Regions from separate parts of the Micromonospora sp. NPDC049836 genome, predicted to be linked through region 1. Evidence: riboswitches for the same ligand, from Rfam matches in the RefSeq annotation. Region 1 holds a riboswitch; the other holds the start of a gene.
The links. A riboswitch is a leader RNA that binds a small molecule or an ion and turns the genes downstream of it on or off. The one in region 1 is predicted to bind S-adenosylmethionine.
Positions count from the first base shown of each region.

Region 2: another riboswitch for S-adenosylmethionine. It lies ahead of ACIBPB_RS12400 (GNAT family N-acetyltransferase); the one in region 1 lies ahead of ACIBPB_RS14930 (aminotransferase class V-fold PLP-dependent enzyme).

Region 1 is NZ_JBITLH010000005.1:70,451-80,168, forward strand. Features, by position in the region: gene ACIBPB_RS14910 (FAD-binding oxidoreductase) at 1-347, opposite strand, end outside; gene ACIBPB_RS14915 (DUF4031 domain-containing protein) at 405-779, shown strand; gene ACIBPB_RS14920 (metal-dependent phosphohydrolase) at 896-1,537, opposite strand; gene ACIBPB_RS14925 (aromatic acid exporter family protein) at 1,604-2,863, shown strand; gene ACIBPB_RS14930 (aminotransferase class V-fold PLP-dependent enzyme) at 2,885-4,147, opposite strand; SAM riboswitch class IV at 4,198-4,318, opposite strand; gene ACIBPB_RS14935 (PrsW family intramembrane metalloprotease) at 4,342-5,823, shown strand; gene ACIBPB_RS14940 (hypothetical protein) at 5,851-6,018, opposite strand; gene ACIBPB_RS14945 (GroES family chaperonin) at 6,095-6,445, opposite strand; gene ACIBPB_RS14950 (AI-2E family transporter) at 6,600-7,907, shown strand; partial or broken gene ACIBPB_RS14955 (ATP-dependent DNA helicase) at 8,079-8,765, opposite strand; partial or broken gene ACIBPB_RS14960 (ATP-dependent DNA helicase) at 8,898-9,718, opposite strand, start outside.
Region 2 is NZ_JBITLH010000004.1:157,721-167,438, forward strand. Features, by position in the region: gene nhaA (Na+/H+ antiporter NhaA) at 1-1,204, shown strand, start outside; gene ACIBPB_RS12400 (GNAT family N-acetyltransferase) at 1,334-1,993, opposite strand; SAM riboswitch class IV at 1,972-2,086, opposite strand; gene ACIBPB_RS12405 (ABC transporter substrate-binding protein) at 2,466-4,037, shown strand; gene ACIBPB_RS12410 (ABC transporter permease) at 4,046-5,002, shown strand; gene ACIBPB_RS12415 (ABC transporter permease) at 4,999-5,886, shown strand; gene ACIBPB_RS12420 (ABC transporter ATP-binding protein) at 5,883-6,935, shown strand; gene ACIBPB_RS12425 (ABC transporter ATP-binding protein) at 6,932-7,933, shown strand; gene ACIBPB_RS12430 (gamma-glutamyltransferase family protein) at 7,930-9,717, shown strand.

The DNA of each region.
Region 1 (9,718 bases):
TTGACCACGCCGGGTTGCACCACGGCGATCCGGCTCACCGGGTCGATCTCCAGGATCCGGTCCATCGCCACGGTGCTCACCAGCACGGCGCCGTCGACCGCGTTCGCCGCCCCGGCCAGCCCGGTCCGCGCCCCCTGCGGCACCAGCGGTACGCCGTGCCGGCCGGCCGCCCGGACCACCGCGGCGACCTCCCCGGTGGTCCGGGGACGCACCACGGCCAGCGGCATGCCGGCGTCGCAGAGGTCCGCCTCGTCCCGCTGGTGGGTGCGGAGCAGGTCGGGGTCGGTCAGCACCGCGGCGGCACCGAGCGCGGCCCGCAGGTCGTCGAGGAGGGGATGGGCGGCCATGCCGGGAAGGCTAGGCCGACCCAACGTGATCATCAACCGGGCGTACCGTTGCTGGTCGTGCTCTACCTGGACCGCCCCTCGGTGCCCTGGCGGGGCCGGCTCTGGTCGCATCTGATCAGCGACGTGTCCTACGCCGAACTGCACGCCTTCGCCGAGGCGCTGGGCGCTCCCCGACGCGCCTTCGACCGCGATCACTACGACCTGCCCGCCGACCGCTTCCCGGTTGCCGTCTGGCTCGGCGCCCAGGTCGTTGCGCCCCGCGAGATCGTCCGCCTCCTGCGCACCGCCAACCTCCGCCGCCCCAAACACCTAACCCCCACCCCCCACCCCCGCACCCCCGCTCCGGCCCTCACCCCCGCCCTCGCCCCCCGCACCCCCGCTCCGGCCCCCACCCCCGCTTCCGCGATCAAGGAGTTGTGGTTCCCGGGATGAGGTGATTCGCGGCTTTCCTCCGGTGCCACAAGTCCAAGATCGGCGAGGGGTGGGGGCGGAGGGCAAGGGCGAGGGGCGAGGGGCGAGGGGAGCGAGAGGGCGGGCGGGGGCCGGGGTTAGGGGTGGGGGAGGGTGGTTAGTTCGCGGGTGAGGTTGGCGCGGGCGGGGGCTTCCCAGCGGGCGTGCAGGGCCGGCAGGCGGTAGAGCGCGGGCAGGGCGAGCAGGTGGGCGAGGACCTGGCCGCGACCGGCGCGGAAGGCGGGCTCGGGGACGTGGGCGTACTCGCGGCGGACGGCGGCGGCGTACCGGTCGTAGCGGTCCGGCGGGGCGGCCAGGATCGCCAGGTCGGCGTCGCAGAGCAGGGCGCCGTCCGGGTCGTCGGCGGGGACCGCGTGGTCGGCGGTCAGCAGCACCAGCCGGCGTACCTCGGTCACCGCCGGGTCAGGTAGCCCGGCGCCGGCGAGCAGCTCGCCGGCCAGTTCCGCGCTGGCCCGCTCGTTGGCGTCGCCGCCGGCCCGGGGGTCGTAGACGGCGTCGTGGCACCACGCCGCGAGCCGGACCAGCTCGGGGCGGCGGGCCGACCCGGCGTACGAGTCGACGACGGCCAGCACGGCCCGCAGGTGGGGCAGGGCGTGATAGTGCCGGTGCGGTTCCCGCCAGCCGGCCAGCAGCCGGGACCCCGCCCGCGCCACGCCCGCCGGATCGGTCGCCCCGGCCGCGTACGCCGCCGCGTGCCACCGGTCGATCAGCTCGTCCACCCGGTGCAGTCTGCCGCACCGCCACCCGCGCAGGATTCAGCCCTGACCGGGCGGGTAGTCCCGCCCATGGCCGGGGACCGACGATCGCCGTTTCTGCGGCGTGCGCCGCTGCGTGAAGGACTGGTCGACGTGGACGGGCCCCGGGTCACCGAGGCGATGGAGCAGCTGCGGGAGCGGAGCCGGGCCACCCTGCACGACCGGCTGCACCGGGTGCGGATGGCCGCCGGCCTGGCCGTGCAGGCGGGCCTCGCCGCCGGCCTGGCGTACCTGATCTCGCACCGGCTGCTGCACAACCCGCAGCCGGTGTTCGCGCCGATCTCCGCGGTCGGCACCCTCGCGGCCTCCGTCGGGCAGCGGTTCCGCCGGACCGTGGAGCTGATCGTCGGCGTGGCGGTCGGGGTGGCCGTGGGTGACCTGCTGATCTATTTCCTCGGCACCGGTGCCTGGCAGCTGGCGCTGGTGGTGACCGCGGCGATCCTGCTGACCATCTTCGCCGGGGCCAGCGTGGCCATCGTGATCCAGGCGGCGGCCACCGCGGTGCTGATCGTCACGCTCAGCCCGTCCACCCAGAACCTGGAGATACCGCGCTTCGTCGACGCGTTCCTGGGCGGCGGTATCGCGCTGCTGGTCACCGCGATCCTGCTGCCACTCAACCCGCTCCGGGTGATCAACCGGGCCGCCCGGCCGGCGTTGGACCTGCTCGCGTCGCAGCTCGACAGCTGCGCCGAGGCGCTGCGAAGACGGGACCGGCGCGCCGCCCAGCAGGCGCTGCACCGGTTGCGGGAGAACAAGGAGGAGCTGGCCGCGCTCTCCGAGGCGATCGAGGGAGCCAAGGAGACCATCACCATCTCTCCGGCCCGCTGGCACCGGCGCAACGAGCTGACCCACTACGCGGAGGCGGCCGACCCGATCGACCGGGCGATGCGCAACAGCGGCACCCTGATCCGCCGCTCGGTCACCATCATCGAGGACGAGGAGCCGATCCCCGAGCCGATGGTCGACGCCATCGCCCACCTGGCCGAGTCGGTCCGCCTGCTGCGGCACGAGTTCGCCGTCGGGGAGGAGCCCGAGCAGGCCCGGGAGCGCTCGCTCCGCGGGGTCAGCGAGGCCGGCCGGGCGTACGCCGAGGGGGTGGGGTTCTCCGGCAGCGTGGTGATCGCCCAGGTGCGCACCACGGCCAGCGACCTGCTGGTGGCCTCCGGCATCGACCAGGAGGAGGCGAACCGGCTGGTCCGGCAGGCGTTCGGCGACAAGGAGCAGCGCAGCGGCGAGATCACCGAGCAGAGCCCTGCCCCGAAACCCCCCACCGCCCCACCGGTCGGCTGACCCCACCCCTCCCGGGACCGGTCAGGCCAGCGTGGCCAGGGCGGTGAGCAGGGCGTCCACGTCGGCGCGGGTGGTGCCGAGGCCGAGGCTGGCGCGCAGCGCGGTGGGCGGCAGGTCGGTCCGGCCGGCGCGGGCGGCCGCCTCGGTCAGCAGCCGGCGGGCCAGCGGGTGGGCGCAGAACAGGCCGTCGCGTACCCCGATCCGGTGCGCGGTCGCCAGGTGGGCGGCCACCTCGGCGGAGTCCCGGCCGGCGACCACGAAGCTGACGATGCCCACCCGGGGCGCGTCCGGCGCGAAGGTGCGCAGCTCCAGCACGTGCGGCAGGGCGGCGATGCCGTCCCGCAGCCGGGCCAGCAGGGCCTGCTCCCGGGCGTGCAGCGCGTCCCGGTCGGCCTCGGCGAGCGCGGCGCAGACCGCCGCGAGGGCCACCGCGCCGAGCAGGTTCGGGGTGCCCGCCTCGTGCCGGGCCGGGCCGGTGGCCCAGCGCACCTCGTGGGTGCCCGCGCCGACGTGGCTGGTGGCCCCGCCCCCGGCCAGGTACGGCGGGGCCGCGTCCAGCCAGTCGCTTCGGCCGACGAGCACGCCCGCCCCGAACGGGGCGTACAGCTTGTGCCCGGAGAGCGCCAGATAGTCCACGTCCAGCGCGGCCAGGTCGACCGGGGCGTGCGGGGCGAGTTGGGCGGCGTCCACCAGGATCCGGGCGCCGTGCCGCCGGGCCACCCGGGCCAGCTCGGCCACCGGCCAGCGCTCCCCGGTCACGTTGCTCGCGCCGGTCACCGCGACCAGCACCGGCAGCCCCGGCCGGGCGTCCCGGGACAGCTCGCCGAGGGCCGCGTCGAGGGCGCGTACCGCCCCGCCGGGGCTCTCCGGCACCGGCAGCCGTACCGAGCCGCGCGGCCAGGGCAGCAGGTTGGCGTGGTGCTCGGCGGCGAAGGTGACCACGGTGGTGCCGGCGGGCAGCGCCCGGGCCAGCAGGTTGATCGCGTCGGTGGTGTGCCGGGTGAAGATCACGTGATCGTCGGGGCGGGCGCCGAGGAAGTCGCCGACCGTCTGCCGGGCCCGCTCGTAGGCCAGCGTGCAGCGCCGGGACAGCGCCCCGGCGCCCCGGTGCACGCTGGCGTACCAGGGCAGCAGCTCGGCCACCGCGTCGGCCGCGGCCCGCGCGCAGGGTGCGCTGGCCGCGTGGTCCAGGTTGATTTCCCCCGGTACGCCGAGCACGCCGAGCGGGTCCGGCCGGGTCGGCGGCGCCAGGGTGGGCAGCGAGGGTACGAGGGTGACGGTCATCGGCCGAACCTCCCGGGTCCAGGGGACCCCGGGGGATGGCACCGGGACGGGGTCCGCGCTTGCCCAGCACGCCGTTCGGGCTGGGCCCGGTCATCACCCGGGGCACCCCACCGCGAACTCGACGAGGGTTGCCGGCCAGCAAGCCGGGGCTTGACGCTGGCGCTCGTGACCTGCCCGGCAGCATAGCGGCCGCGATGCGGCCGGACCAGAGGGGCCCGGGGAACTACGCTGACGGCATGCCCGACACCCCGCCCGGCGGAGCCCTTCCGCCGCCGCCGACCGCGCCCGCCGCCCCTCCGCCGGGGCCGGCGACCCCCCGGATGCCCCTGCGCCGGGTGGGCTGGCGGCGGTTCCTGGCGCTCGCCGGCGTGGTGCTGCTGATCGCCGCCGGCGCCGTGTTCATGGTCTTCACCCTGGGTGAGAGCCTGGGCGCCGAGGCCCTGCTGGTCGGCGTGATCGCGGCCATCCTGCCGGTGCCGGTGCTGGTCTCCTGTTTCCTCTGGCTGGACCGGTACGAGCCGGAGCCGCTGAAGTATCTGATCTTCTGCTTCGCCTGGGGCGCGTTCGTCTCGACCGCGATCTCGCTGCTGGTCAACGAGACCGGCGCGAAGCTGTTCCAGAACTGGGGGCTGCCCAGCGCGCTGACCGCCGTGCTGGTGGCCCCGTTCATCGAGGAGTTGACGAAGGCGGCCGGGCCGATCCTGCTGTTGATCTTCCGGCGGCGGGAGTTCTCCGGGATCACCGACGGGCTGGTCTACTGCGGGCTCTCCGCGGTCGGCTTCGCCATGGTGGAGAACATCCTCTACCTGGGCGGCTACGGCTACCGCACCGGCGTCGAGGAGTACGGGCCGGCCACCGGCGCGCAGCAGGTCATCGCCATCTTCATCGTCCGGATCCTGCTCTTCGGCTTCGCCCACCCGCTGTTCACCTCGATGACCGGGGTGGGGCTGGGCGTCGCCGCCCGCAGCGCCGACCGGCGGGTCCGGCTGCTCGCCCCGATCGCCGGCCTGCTGCTGGCGATGATGCTGCACGGCACCTGGAACCTGCTGCCCTCGCTGGCCGTGGCCACCGGGCAGCCGGTGATCGTCCTGTACGGCTACATCGGCGTGATGGTGCCGATCTTCTTCGGCATGGTCGGCCTGGCCATCTGGCTGCGGGCCTGGGAGGGGCGGCTCACCGAGCGGACCCTGCCGGACTACGTCCGGGCCGGCTGGCTCACCCCGCCCGAGGTGGCCGCCCTGGGCAGCCTCGGCCGGCGGCACGCGGCCCGGACCTGGGCCCGGCGGGTGGCCGGCGACGGCGGGGTGAAGGCGATGCGCGGATACCAGTTCGCCGCCACCCGGCTGGCGCTGCTGCGCGACGGGATGCGCCGGGGGCTGGACCGCAAGCCGGCCGAGCGGGACCGGACAGCGCGGGAGGAGCGGGAGCTGCTGGACGCGATCGGGGCGTACCGGTCGTTCTTCGTGGGCCGCGACCCGCAGGCGCCGCTGGGGGTGTGGGACGGGCACCGCTACCACCTGCGCTTCCCGGACGGGTCGCAGCGGGCGGTGGAGGCGCCGGACGAGCCGGTGGTGCCGATCCCGGTGGTGCTGGCCCCGCCGCCGCCCCCGGTCGGTCACGGCCCGGCCGGCTGGTACGGCCCGCGCCCGGCCGCGCCCTGGTCCCCGGGCGGCTGACCGCCCAGCCCGCGCCCGGGACCGGGGTCAGCTCATCAGGCCGGTGAGGAAGTCGCCGAAGCCCTGGAAGATGGCGACCAGGGCGGCCCCGATCCCCTTGAACAGCTGGGCGGCCCCGTCCGGCCGGAACGCCATGAAGTAGATCAGGAACGCGACGAATCCCCAGCTCAGTATCTTCTTCACGACTACCGGCATGGTCCCCTCCCCAGGGCGCTGAGGTGCCTGGGCTTCCCGCCGGGCGGCGGAGCAAACGGCACCCCGGGGCAGGGGCCTAGAGGTAGAGGCCGGTCGAGCCGGTCGACTCCCGCTCCACCCGCTCGGCGGCGACGGCGTGCACGTCCCGTTCGCGCAGCAGCACGTACGCCCGGCCGTGCAGTTCGACCTCGGAGCGGTCGTCGTCGGGGTCGAAGAGCACCCGGTCACCGGCGACGACGGCCCGTACGTTGGGGCCCACCCCTACGGCGGTGGCCCAGGCCAGCCGCTTGCCCACCGCCGCGGTGGCCGGGATCACGATGCCGGCGCTGGAGCGGCGCTCACCCTCCCCGTTCTCGGTGCGCACCAGCACGCGGTCGTGCAGCAGGCGGATCGGCAGGCCGGAGTCGAGAGTCTGGTCCTCGGTCACGCGAAGACGCTACCGCGTACGCCGTGGCCGGTCGTGCGGTGGTTGAGCGGACCGGCGCGGGGGCAATGTGTGGCGCAGTCGCCCTAGGGTGGGGCGGAGGGACGTATCCTGTCCCCCCTGTGACGTGGGCGGGGCAAGTTTGCGGGAGGTGCGCTTGAGCCGCTTCGAGGCGATGCGCCGACGGCTGCGCCGGGCTTACGAGTCCGGCCGGGAGTCGGTGCGGGCCAACCGGGCCGACCCCGACGGTACGCCGGGGGAGTCGGAGGAGTCCGGCCTGGCCTCGCCCGCCTCGCCGGGCCCGGTGGCGCCCGCCGGCGCGACCGTGGTCGGTGCGGAGCCGCCCGGGGTCCTGCCCGCCACGACGGCCAGCCGGGACGACACCGAGGTGCCGCACGCGCTGCGGATCGCCGCGGCCTGGTGCTGGCGGCTCATCGTGATCGGCATCGTCACCTGGGCGCTGCTGAAGATCATCGGCACCATCCGCATCGTGATCATCCCGCTGGCGGTGGCCCTGCTCCTCTCGGCGCTGCTCGCTCCGGCGGTCGGCTGGCTGCTCCGGGCCCGCTTCCCCCGGTCGCTGGCCACCGGCGTGGTGCTGGTCGGCGGCCTGGCCGCGGTGGTCGGCACGCTGACCCTGGTGGTGAACGAGTTCATCCAGGGTGTGCCGGAGTTGAGCGACAAGACCTCGGAGGGCGTCCGGCAGATCCAGGACTGGCTCAAGACCGGCCCGCTGCACCTCTCCGACGGCCAGCTCAACAACTACATCGACGAGGCGCAGAAGTGGGTGGACGAGAACACCAAGACGTTCACCAACGGCGCGCTCAACACGGCGGCCACCCTGGCGGAGGTGCTCACCGGCACCATCCTGGTGCTCTTCGCGACCTTCTTCTTCCTCCGGGACGGCAACAAGATCTGGCGCTTCCTGGTCCGGCTGCTGCCGGTGGCGGCCCGGTGGAAGGTCGACGACGCCGGCCGGGCGTCCTGGGCCACCCTCGGCGCGTACGTCCGGGCCACCGTGCTGGTCGCCTTCATCGACGCCGTCGGTATCGGCGTCTTCCTGGTCGTGTTCGACATCCCGTTCGCGTTCCCGCTGGCCGCGCTGGTCTTCCTCGGGGCGTTCATCCCGATCGTCGGGGCGACCCTGTCCGGGGTGGTGGCCGTGCTGGTGGCGCTGGTCGACAGCGGCCCGGTGACCGCGCTGATCATTCTGGGCGCGGTGATCGGCGTGCAGCAGGTCGAGGGGCACGTGCTCCAACCGTTGATCATGGGCCGGGCGGTGGCCATCCACCCGCTCGCCGTGATCATCGGGATCGCCGCCGGGGTGGTGCTCGCCGGGATCGCCGGTGCGCTGGTCGCGGTGCCGCTGATCGCCGTGCTGAACACCGCCGTCCGCCGGCTCGCCGCGCGTACCGTGCCGGACACCCCGCCGGACGCGGTGGTGGTCGCCGCCAAGGCCCCCTGACCCGCCCATCCCGGTGGGCCGGGCCCGGCCGGGGCGGGTGCCACGGGTTGCGGCATTTCGGGGCTTCGGCTCGCGCGGAGGGCACGGGTTGCGGCATTTCGGGGCTTCGGCTCGCGCGCAGGCGACGGGATGCGCCGCCTCGCCGGTGTGGCACCCGGCCGGTGGCGCCGGTCAGCTCTTGCTGAGGCGTTCCAGCGCGCCCCGGGCCACCTCGGGGCGGGTGGTGTACCAGAACGGAGGCAGCGAGCGGCGCAGGAACGGGCCGTAGCCGCGGGCCGTCTCCAGCCGCGAGTCGAGCACCGCCACCACGCCCCGGTCGGCGGTGGCCCGGATCAGCCGGCCCACCCCCTGGGCCAGCCGGACCGCCGCGATCGGCACGCTGACCGCCGCGAAGCCGGAGCCGCCGCTCGCGTCCACGGCCGCCGCGCGGGCCGCCGCCAAGGGCTCGTCGGGACGGGGGAAGGGCAGCCGGTCGATCACCACGAGCTGGCACGCGTCGCCGGGGACGTCCACCCCCTGCCAGAGCGACATCACCCCGAACAGGCAGCTCTCGCGCTCCTCGCGGAACCGGCGGACCAGCAGCGGCAGCGCCTCCTCGCCCTGGAGCAGCACCGGCAGGTCGGTGCGTGCCCGCAGCAGCTCCGCCGCCTGCTGCGCGGCCCGGCGTGAGGAGAAGAGCCCGAGGGTACGCCCACCGAGCGCCCCGACCAGCGCGAGCAGCTCCTCGCCGGCCGCCTGCGGCAGCCCGGAGACGCTCGGCCGGGGCAGGTGCGCGGCGACGTACAGGATGCCCTGCCGGGCGTAGTCGAACGGCGAGCCGACGTCCAGCGAACTCCATCCCGGCCCCTCGGTGGCCGGCACGGTGCCGGTGGCCGCCCGGCTGCCCTCGGCGCTCGCCACCGGTGCGGCGGTGCCCCGGCCGGCCGCGGCGGCGGTGTCCCGGCCGGCTGCGGCGGCGGTGGCCAGCGCGGCGGCCGCCGGGGACGGCGGGGCGGGCGGCGGCGCGTCCAGGCCCAGGGCCCGGGCCACGGTGTCGAAGCGGCCACCCAGCGCCAGGGTGGCCGAGGTGGCCACCACGGTCCGCTCGTCGTAGAGGTGGGTGGCGAGGGTGCCGGCGACCGAGAGCGGCGCGACCACCAGCGCCCGGCGGCTGCCGTTCTCCGGCTTCTCCACCCAGGCCACGTCGTGGTCGGCCTCCTCCAGCAGCCGCTGGGCGGTGCTGGAGAGCTCGTCCAGCACCGCCTTGGCCTGTTGCTTGCGCACCGGGTCGGGATCGTCGGCCTTGACGTCGCCGATCGCCTCCAGTGCGGCCCGGGTGGCCGCGTCGAGCAGCGTGCACGCCTCGCGTAGGGCGGGCGGCAGGCCGGCGGTGAGCCGCCCGGGTGACGCCTCGGCCAGGCCCACGGCGAGCGCGTCGCCGGCCTCGGTGAGCCGCTCGGCCAGCTCGGGGCGGAGCAGCGGGCGGGCCCGGCGGGTGGACCGGTCGATCAGCTCGGGGACCAGTTCGGCCTGGGCGGCCGAGGAGACCCGGTCGGCCAGCTCGTGCGCCTCGTCGACGACGAGCAGCTTGTGCGGCGGCACGATGTGCCGGCCGGCGAGCATGTCGACGGCGAGCAGGCTGTGGTTGGTGACCACGATGTCCGCCTCGCGGGCCCGGGCCCGGGACGCCTCGGCGAAGCACTCCTGCCCGAACGGGCACCGGGTGGCGCCCACGCATTCCCGGGCCGGCATCGAGACGGTCCGCCACAGCTGGTCGTCCACCCCCGGGTCCAGTTCGTCCCGGTCGCCGGTGGCGGTCTTCTCCGCCCAGT
Region 2 (9,718 bases), on a different contig from region 1:
GGCCGGACTGGCCATCGGGCTGACCGCGTTCGCCTACTCTCCGGGCCGCGCCGAGCTCGAGCAGGTCAGCGGACTGTTCCGGTCGTTCCGTGAGCAGCCGACGCCCACGCTCGCGCGGACGGCGTCGATCGGCCTCGCGAACACGCTGTCGCCCAACGACCGCCTTCAGCGCATCTACCATCCCTGGTCCAGCTACCTCATCGTGCCGCTGTTCGGCCTGGCCAACGCCGGCATCAGCATCGACGGTCCGTTCCTGGCCCAGGCGTTCACCTCACCTCTGACCTGGGGCGTACTGCTCGCGTATGTCGTCGGCAAGCCGCTCGCCGTGATCGGCACCTCGGCCGGGCTCACCTGGGTCTCAGGCGGTCGCATCCGTCCGGCCGTGGGCTGGGCGGGCGTGCTCGGAAGCGGCACGATCGCCGGCGTCAGCTTCACCGTGTCGCTGCTGATCGCCGGCCTGGCCTTCACCGGCGACCACCTGGCCGAGGTCAAGGTCGGGGTGCTCAGCGCCGCGATCGTGTCCTCGGTGCTGACCTGGACCGCGTTCCGGGTCACCCACATGTTGCCCAAGGACACGCGCGTCCGGGCGCTGTTCGGCGACATGACGGAGCTGACCGACCTCATCCCCGACGTTGACGAGCAGCGGGACCACGTCCGCGGCCCGGCCGACGCGTCGGTGACGCTGGTGCAGTACGGCGACTTCCAGTGCCCGTACTGCGGGAGGGCCGAGCCGGCCGTCCGGCAGCTGCTGGGCCACGCCGACCTGCGTTTCGTGTGGCGCCACCTGCCGCTGCCGGACGTGCACCCGCACGCCCAGCTCGCCGCGGAGGCCGCCGAAGCGGCGGCCGCCCAGGGCAAGTTCTGGCAGATGCACGACCTGCTGCTCGACCACCAGGACAAGCTGAACCTCACCGATCTGCTCGGATACGCCGCCGACCTCGGCCTGGATCAGAAGCGCTTCCACGACGAGCTCACGAGCCACGCCCACGCCGCTCGCATCGACCGCGACATCGACTCGGCCGACCACAGCGCAGTGTCCGGCACCCCGACCTTCTTCATCAACGGCCGCCGCCACCACGGCGCCTACGACATCGCGACCCTGACCGCCGCCATTCGTACGGCCCGCGCCCGGGCCCGCCTCGGCCGCGCTGGCCTGGCGACCGGTGACCAGGCGCGTCCCGTCGACGTGACGGCACGCCGGTAGGCCGTCAGGTCTCGCCGTGCGACCTCTTGCCGGGACGGGACGGGACCGGAGCGTCACGAGGATCCGGGACCTCGTCGAGGCGTGCGCGGAAGCGCCGGCGTGTTGGCGCGTTCGGCGGACCGGCCGAGGTCACCGGCCTTCGGCGAGCCGGGCCCGTAGGCGGGTCCGGCAGGCCGGCCATTCCGAGGCGAGGATGGAGTACATCGCGGAGTCCCGGAGCAGGCCCTCCTCACCCGGCGCCCAGGACCGCGACCAGCAGCGCAGTACGCCCTCGAACTGCGCTCCCACCCCCTCGATCGCCGCGCGGGAGCGCGCGTTGCGCGCGTCGGTCTTGAGGTCGACGCGGGCCACCCGCCACTGCTCGAACGCGTGGGCGAACAGCAGGAACTTGGCCTCGGTGTTCAGCCCGCTGCCCTGGGCCGAAGCGGCCAGCCAGGTGAAACCGACCTCGACCGCGCACAACTCGTCGCGGTCCGGCCACAGCCGCGGATCCCAGTAGGCGGTCGCCCCGACGGCGCGTCCGGACGCCTTGGCCACCTGCGCGTACGGCAGCAAACTCCCGGCGGCGGCCCGGGCCAGCTGCGCATCGATGTAGTCGCTCACCTCGCCCGCGGTGGGTACCCAGGTGAAGCGGTACGAGGTCCGGTTCTCCTCGGCTGCTCTGGCCAGGTCCGCGGCGTGCCGGTGCTCCAGTGGCTCCAGCCGGACACGTTCACCGTCGAGCAGCGGCGCGGTCAGTCTCGTGGGGAATGGCAGGGGAGTGCTCCGTCCGCGACTTGCCGGGCACACCCTGTGCCGGGCCGGGTCCTCACCCGGAGCACCCCACCCGCGTAGGAGGGTTGCCGGCCAGCAAGCCGGGGCTTCGCGCTGGCACTCATGACCTGGCGTCACGGTAGCGACGGTGTTGGGGCCGACGCAATCCACATTTCGACGCCTGACAGGTGCGCGAGCGCCGTTGCCGGCCGGTCGGGTTCGGACACCGGGCCGTGACCCCGGCGAGGTCCGCGCCTTCCTCGACCGGGCCGTCGCGAACCTGCCCGCCGCGCGGCGCCTGGCCCGGGTGGTCGGTCGCTGGTGGCTCGTCCTGGTGCAGACCGGAGGTCTTGCGGAGCAGTTCGTATACAACATACGCTCCCCGAATCGCCCACTCGAGGAGCTCCCAATGACGAACCTCAGTGACCCGAGCCTGCGAAGGCTCTCCCCATTACGGGCAGCTGTGGCGGCGCTCGCCGTCGCCTGCACCGTCGTAGCGTGCTCGCCGGTGTCGAACGACGAGGGCGGCGCCAAGTCCGGTGAGGACCAGGCGGCAGGACAGGACAACTTCGGTACGCCGGCCGACCCGGCCGCCGTGAAGAAGGGCGGCAAGCTGGTGATCGCCCTCTCCGCGGAGCCCGACGCGCTGGACCCGACGCTGTCGCGCAGCCTCTACTCGCGCTACGTCTTCCAGGCCATCTGCCAGAAGCTCTACGACGTCAACGAGCAGGCCCAGGTCGTACCGCAACTGGCCACCGCCCTGCCGAGCACCAGCAGTGACGGCAGGACGGTCACCATCCCGCTGCGCCAGGGCGCGCGGTTCGCGGACGGGACCCCGTTCGACTCCGCCGCGGTCAAGGCCACCCTGCAACGGCACCTGACCAACGCCCGCTCCGCGCGCAAGAGCGAACTCGGTCCCATCGAGACCGTCGACGCGCCCGACGCCAACACCGTCGTGATCCACCTGAAGCAGCCGTTCGCGCCGCTGGTCGGGGCGCTGGCGGACCGGGCCGGCATGATCATGAGCCCGAAGGCGCTGCAGAGCCTCGGCGACAACTTCGCCAACGCGCCGGTCTGCGTCGGCCCGTTCAAGTTCGCCAAGCGGGTGCCGCAGAACTCCATCGACGTGGTCCGCGACCCGAACTTCTACGACGCCAGCAAGGTCAACTTCGACGCCATCTCCTGGCACATCCTCAGCGACGCGAGCATCCGGGCGGCCAACCTGCGCTCCGGCGACGCGCAGGTCGCCGACAGCATCTCCACCCAGGACTACGCCGCGTTGCGCGGCGACTCCTCGCTCACCGTGCTCCAGTCCCAGTCGCTGGGCTACCAGGGGCTCACCTTCAACATCGGCAACGTCGACGGCGTCGGCACCGCGCCGAAGCCGATCAACCGGCCGATCGCGCAGAACGCCAAGGTCCGGCAGGCCTTCGAGTACGCCCTCGACCGCAAGGCACTGGTCCAGGCCGTCTTCAACGGACTCTTCGCCCCCGCCTGCTCACCGATCTCGCCGGCCAGCCCGTTCTCGTCCGAGCAGGCGCAGACGTGCGTTCCGCACGATCCCGCCAAGGCCAAGCAGTTGCTGTCCGAGGCCGGCGTGCAGACGCCGTACCCGGTGGCGATGCTCATCTCGAACACGCCCGACTCGCTGCGCCTCGCGCAGGCGTTGCAGGCCATGGTCAAGGACGGCGGGTTCGACCTGAAGATCAACCCGGTGGAGTACTCCTCGCTCCTCGACGAGCAGGACCGCGGCAACTTCGAGCTGCTGCAACTGGGCTGGAGCGGGCGGATCGACCCGGACGCCAACATCACCAACTTCGTCGGCACCGGCGGCAGCCAGAACGTCTCCGGCTACAGCAACCCGCAGCTCGACACCGCGCTCACCCAGGCCCGGCAGTCCAACGACATCGAGGAGCGCAAGAAGCTCTACGGGCAGGCGGTGGCGATCCTCCAGCAGGACGACGCGCTGATCTACCTCTACCGGCAGCGGAACCTGACCGCCGTCTCGCAGAAGATCCAAGGCTTGCAGGTCTTCCCCGACGGCGTGATCCGGGCGGCCTTCGCCGGGTTCACCAAGTAGGTCATGTCGTGGCTCGCTATCTGCTCACCCGTGCCTGGCACTCGGCGTTGACGCTGCTGCTGTCGACGGTCGTGGTGTTCCTCGGGGTGCGGGCGCTGCCCGGGGACCCGGCCCTCGCCCTCGCCGGCGAGGACCGGTCCCCGGAGGCGCTGGAGGCCATCCGGCACCACTACGGGCTCGACCAGCCGCTGCCGATCCAGTTCGGGCAGTACGTGGCGCGCGTCGTGCAGGGCGACTTCGGGGTGTCGATCCGGACCGGGATACCGGTCTCCTCGATGCTCGGCACCGCCCTGCCCGTCACCGTCGAACTGTCCCTGCTGGCGATCGTCCTCGCCGCCGCGCTCGGCGTCGGGGCCGGGGTGCTCGCGGCGGTCCGCCGCGGGCGTCCCGCCGAGTGGCTGGCCAACGGGCTGGCCCTGATCGGCCTGTCGGTGCCGCACTTCTGGCTCGGACTGCTGGCGATCCTCTACCTCTCCGTGGCGGCCGGGCTCTTCCCGGCCTCCGGCTTCGTGCCCCTGCTCCAGGACCCGGTGGACAACCTGCACCACATCGTCCTGCCGGCCGTCATTCTCGGCACCGGCCTCGCCGCCATCATCATGCGGCAGACCCGGTCGGCGATGCTGGAGGCGCTCTCCTCCGACCACGTCCGGACGGCGAAGGCGAAGGGTCTGCGGCCCCGGGCCGTCATCACCCGGCACGCCCTGCGCAACAGCCTCATCGTGGTGGTGACGATCGTCGGCCTGCAACTCGGTGGCCTGATCTCCGGCGCCGTCGTCACCGAGCAGATCTTCGGGCTGCCCGGCTTCGGCAAGATGACCATCGACGCGGTGTTCCAGCGGGACTACCCGGTGATCCAGGCGGTCGTCCTGCTCACCGCCACCGCGTACATCGTGATCAATTTCCTGGTGGACCTGCTGTACTCGGTCATCGATCCGCGCATCCGGGTGACGGGGGAGCCGGCATGACCGTCCTCAGCGTACCGATGGCGGACGCGGCTCCCGCCGGCATCAGCCGGCGGGCCCGGGTCCTGCGGCGACTGCGCCGCAACCCGCTCGCCGTGGTGAGCTTCGTGGTGCTCGCGCTCGCGGCCGTCGTCGCCCTGCTCTCGCCGTGGATCGCGCCGCACGAGGTCCAGCAGACCGATTTCGCCCACACGTTCTCCCCGCCGGGCACCCCCGGGCACTTGCTGGGCACCGACGACCTGGGCCGGGACGTACTGTCCCGGATCATGCTGGGCGCACGCGCCTCGCTGCAGGTGGCGCTCCTGGCGGTGGCCACCTCCCTGGTCATCGGGGTGCCGCTCGGCCTGGCCGCCGGCTACTTCCGGTCCTGGGATGCGGTGATCTCGCGCTTCACCGACCTGCTGCTCGCCTTCCCGTTCCTGATCATGGCGGTGGGGTTGGCGGCCATCCGCGGCGCCAGCCTCACCAACGCGGCCGTGGCCGTCGGGATCGCCCAGATCCCCGGCGTGATCCGGGTGGTCCGCTCGGACACCCTGCGGCTCAAGTCGCTCGACTTCGTCGCCGCGGCCGTGGTGGACGGGGCCAGCGACCTGTGGGTGCTCGCCCGGCACATCCTGCCGAACGCGACGTCGGTGATCCTGGTGCAGGCCACCGTGGCGATCCCGGCCGCGATCCTGGGCGAGGCGGTGCTGTCCTTCCTCGGCCTCGGCATCCAGCCCCCCGCGCCCAGCCTGGGCACCATGCTGGCCACCGCCCAGCAGTTCGCCGCCCGGGCGCCCTGGGCCGCGGTCCTGCCCGGCGTCGTCATCATGGGCCTGGCGCTGGCGTTCAACGTCTTCGGCGACGCCCTTCGGGACGCCCTCGACCCGAAGGGAGACCGGCGATGACCACGGTCGAACGGGCGGCCGCCTCCGCCGCCGCGGTCGGTTCGCCCGTCCTGGCGGTACGCGACCTGTCGGTCTCGTTCCGCACCGAGAGCGGGACGATCTCGGCGGTGGACCGGGTCAGCCTGGACCTCGCCTCCGGCGAGATCGTCGGGATGGTGGGCGAGTCCGGCTGCGGCAAGAGCGTCACGGCGATGAGCATCGCCGGCCTGCTGCCGGACAGCGCGCGGGTCACCGGCTCCGTCCGGCTGGAGGGCGCCGAGCTGGTCGGCGCCCGGGAGTCGGTGCTGCGCCGGGTGCGCGGCAAGGAGATCGCGTACATCTTCCAGGAGCCGATGACCTCGCTGAACCCGGTGCTCACCGTGGGCCGGCAGATCGGGGAGGTGCTGCAGGTCCACGAGCGGATGTCCAAAAAGGCGGCCCGGGCCCGCGCCGTCGAGCTGCTGTCGCTCGTCGGCATCCCGTCCGCCGCGACCCGCGTCGACAACTACCCGCACCAGCTCTCCGGCGGCATGCGCCAGCGCGTGATGATCGCGATGGCGGTGGCCTGCGGCCCGAAGGTGCTGGTCGCCGACGAACCCACCACCGCCCTGGACGTCACGGTCCAGGCCGGCATCCTGCAGGTGCTGCGGGACCTGCGGGACCGGCTCGGCACCACCATCCTGGTGATCACCCACGACCTCGGCGTGATTGCCGACATCGCCGACCGGGTCGTCGTCATGTACGCCGGGCGGGTGGTGGAACGGGCACCGGTCGTCGACCTGTTCGCCCAGCCCCGGCACCGGTACACCGCCGGGCTGCTGGCGGCCTCGCCGACGCCGGGCAAGCACGCCGGCACCGAGCGGCTGCAGGAGATCCCCGGCCTGGTGCCGGTGCTGTCCGCCCAGCCCGACGCCTGCACCTTCGCGGATCGCTGCCCCGCCGCCGACGAGCGGTGCCGGCAGGCCGCGCCCCCGCTCGACGCGGTCGGCACCGCGGTGACCGACCACCTCGCGGCCTGCTGGCATCCGTGCCCGGCGCCGCGGACGCAGCCCCAGGAGGCGACCGGATGACGCCGCAACCGAACGCCCTCGAACTTGAGGACCTGGTGATGCACTTCGGGCCGGTACGGGCCGTGGACGGGGTGTCCCTCACCATCCCCAAGGGCCGGGTCACCGCGCTGGTGGGGGAGAGCGGCTCCGGCAAGTCGACCGTGGGCCGCTGCGTGGTACGGCTGGAGAAGCCCACCGCCGGCGCGGTCCGCATCGCCGGCACCGACGTCACCGGGCTGACCCGGCGGCAGCTGCGCCGGCACCGCAACGACGTGTCGATCGTCTTCCAGGACCCCGCCGGCTCGCTGGACCCGCGGATGCTGGTCGGCGAGATCGTCGCCGAGCCGCTGCGGCTCTCCGGTAAGCGGATCACCCGCCGCGACCGGGCGGCCCGGGTCACCGAGGAACTCGGCCGGGTGGGGCTGCGGGCCGAGGTCGCCCGCCGGTATCCGCACGAACTCTCCGGCGGGCAACGCCAGCGGGTCAGCATCGCCCGCGCGCTGATCTCCGAGCCGAAGCTGCTCATCGCCGACGAGCCGACCAGCGCGCTCGACGTGTCGGTGCAGGCCTCCGTGCTCAACCTCCTCGCCGACCTGCAACGCGACATCGGGTTCGCCTGCCTCTTCATCACCCACGACCTGTCCGCGGTCGAGTACCTGGCCGACGACATCGCCGTCATGTACCTCGGCCAACTGGTGGAGCAGGGCCCGCGCGAGCGGATCTTCACCCGCCCGGCCCACCCGTACACCCAGGCGCTGCTGGCGGCCGCGCCGGTGGCCGACCCGGTGCGCCAGCGGCAGCGGCAACCGGTGCTGCTCGGCGACGACCTGCCGTCCGCGCTGGACCCGCCGTCGGGCTGCCGCTTCCGTACCCGGTGCCCGCTGGCCTTCGACCGGTGTGCCACCGAGGTGCCCGCCCAGGTGGCGTTCGGCGGCGGGATGGCCGCCTGCCACCTGGTCCAGCCCGACGGCACCCGGCCCGACGTCCGGGCCGCCGACCAGAGTGAGGTGTTGTCATGACGTTCACCACCAGGCCGACCCTGCAGGGAACCTTCGGGATGGTGTCCTCGACGCACTGGCTGGCCAGCCAGTCCGCGATGGGGATCCTCGAGCGCGGTGGGAACGCCTTCGACGCCGCGGTCACCGCCGGGTTCGTCCTGCACGTCGTCGAACCACACCTGAACGGGCCCGGCGGCGAGGTGCCGGCCATCGTGGCCACCGCGCAGGACCCGACCCCGAAGGTGCTCTGCGGGCAGGGGCCGGCGCCCGCCGGCGCCACCATCGCGCACTTCCGCTCCCTCGGGATGGACCTCATCCCCGGCTCCGGCCCGCTCGCCGCGGCCGTCCCCGGCGCCGTGGACGCCTGGCTGCTGCTGCTGCGCGACCACGGCACCTGCTCCCTGGAGGAGGTGCTGGAGCCGGCGATCGGCTACGCCGGCGCGGGCCACCCGCTGGTCGGCCGGGTCGGCGACACCGTGGCCGCCGTGCGGTCGCTCTTCGCCGAACACTGGCCGACCTCCGCCCAGCTCTGGCTCCGCGGCGGCCGGCCGCCGGCGGCGGGGGAGCTGTTCACCAACCGGGCGTACGCGCAGACCCTGCAACGACTGGTCGACGCCGGCGGGGCGGCGGGCGCGGACCGGGAGGCGCAGATCGAGGCCGCGCGCCGCGCCTGGGCCGAGGGGTTCGTCGCCGAGGCGATCGACCGGTTCAGCCGGCAGCCCTTCCAGGACTCCAGCGGACGCCCGCACGCCGGCCTGGTCACCGGCGCGGACCTGGCCGCGTTCCGGGCTAGCTGGGAGGAGCCGGCCACCCTGGACTGGCACGGCTGCACGGTGGCGAAGACCGGCTTCTGGGGGCAGGGCCCGGTGCTGTTGCAGACCCTGGCGATCCTCGACGCGCTCGACGACCCCGCGGTGTACGACCCGTCCACCGCGGCCGGGATCCACGCCCAGGCCGAAGCCCTCAAGCTCGCCTTCGCCGATCGGGAGGCCTGGTACGGCGACGGGCCCGCGCCCGCGAAGGCGCTGCTCTCCGGCGAGTACGCGCGGGAGCGCGCCGGCCTCGTCGGGGAACGCGCGTCGGCGCGGTTGCGACCGGGCCGCCCCGAGGGCGCCGAGCCGCGCCTCCCGGCGCACGTGCGGCGCGGCGGCGACGGCCGGGTCGACCCGGCGGACCCCACGACGGGCGAGCCGACGGTGCAGTCGGACGGGGTGACCCGGGGCGACACCTGTCACGTCGACGTGGTCGACCGGTGGGGCAACATGATCTCCGCGACCCCGAGCGGCGGCTGGCTGCAGAGCTCGCCCACCATCCCCGACCTCGGCTTCCCCCTCGGCAGCCGGCTGCAGATGTTCTGGTTGGAGGAGGGGCTGGCCTCGTCGCTGGCGCCGGGACGCCGGCCGCGTACCACGCTGAGCCCGACCATGGTGCACCGCGACGGGAAGCCCGTCCTGGCCTTCGGCACGCCCGGTGGGGACCAGCAGGACCAGTGGCAGCTGCTGTTCCTGCTGCGCCACCTGGTCGGCGGCCAGGGCCTGCAGGAGGCCATCGACGCGCCGATGTGGCACACCATCAGCCTGCCGGGCTCGTTCTATCCGCGCGACATCGAACCCGGCGTACTCGTGGCGGAGGACCGGCTGGACGAGGAGGTGCTGGCGGCGCTGCGCGCCCGGGGGCACGAGGTGCGGCTGTCCGGCGCGTGGACCCTGGGCCGCCTCTGCGCGGTGACCCGCGACCCGGGCACCGGCGTGCTGGCGGCCGGCGCGAATCCGCGGGGCATGCAGGGCTACGCCTGCGGCCGCTGAC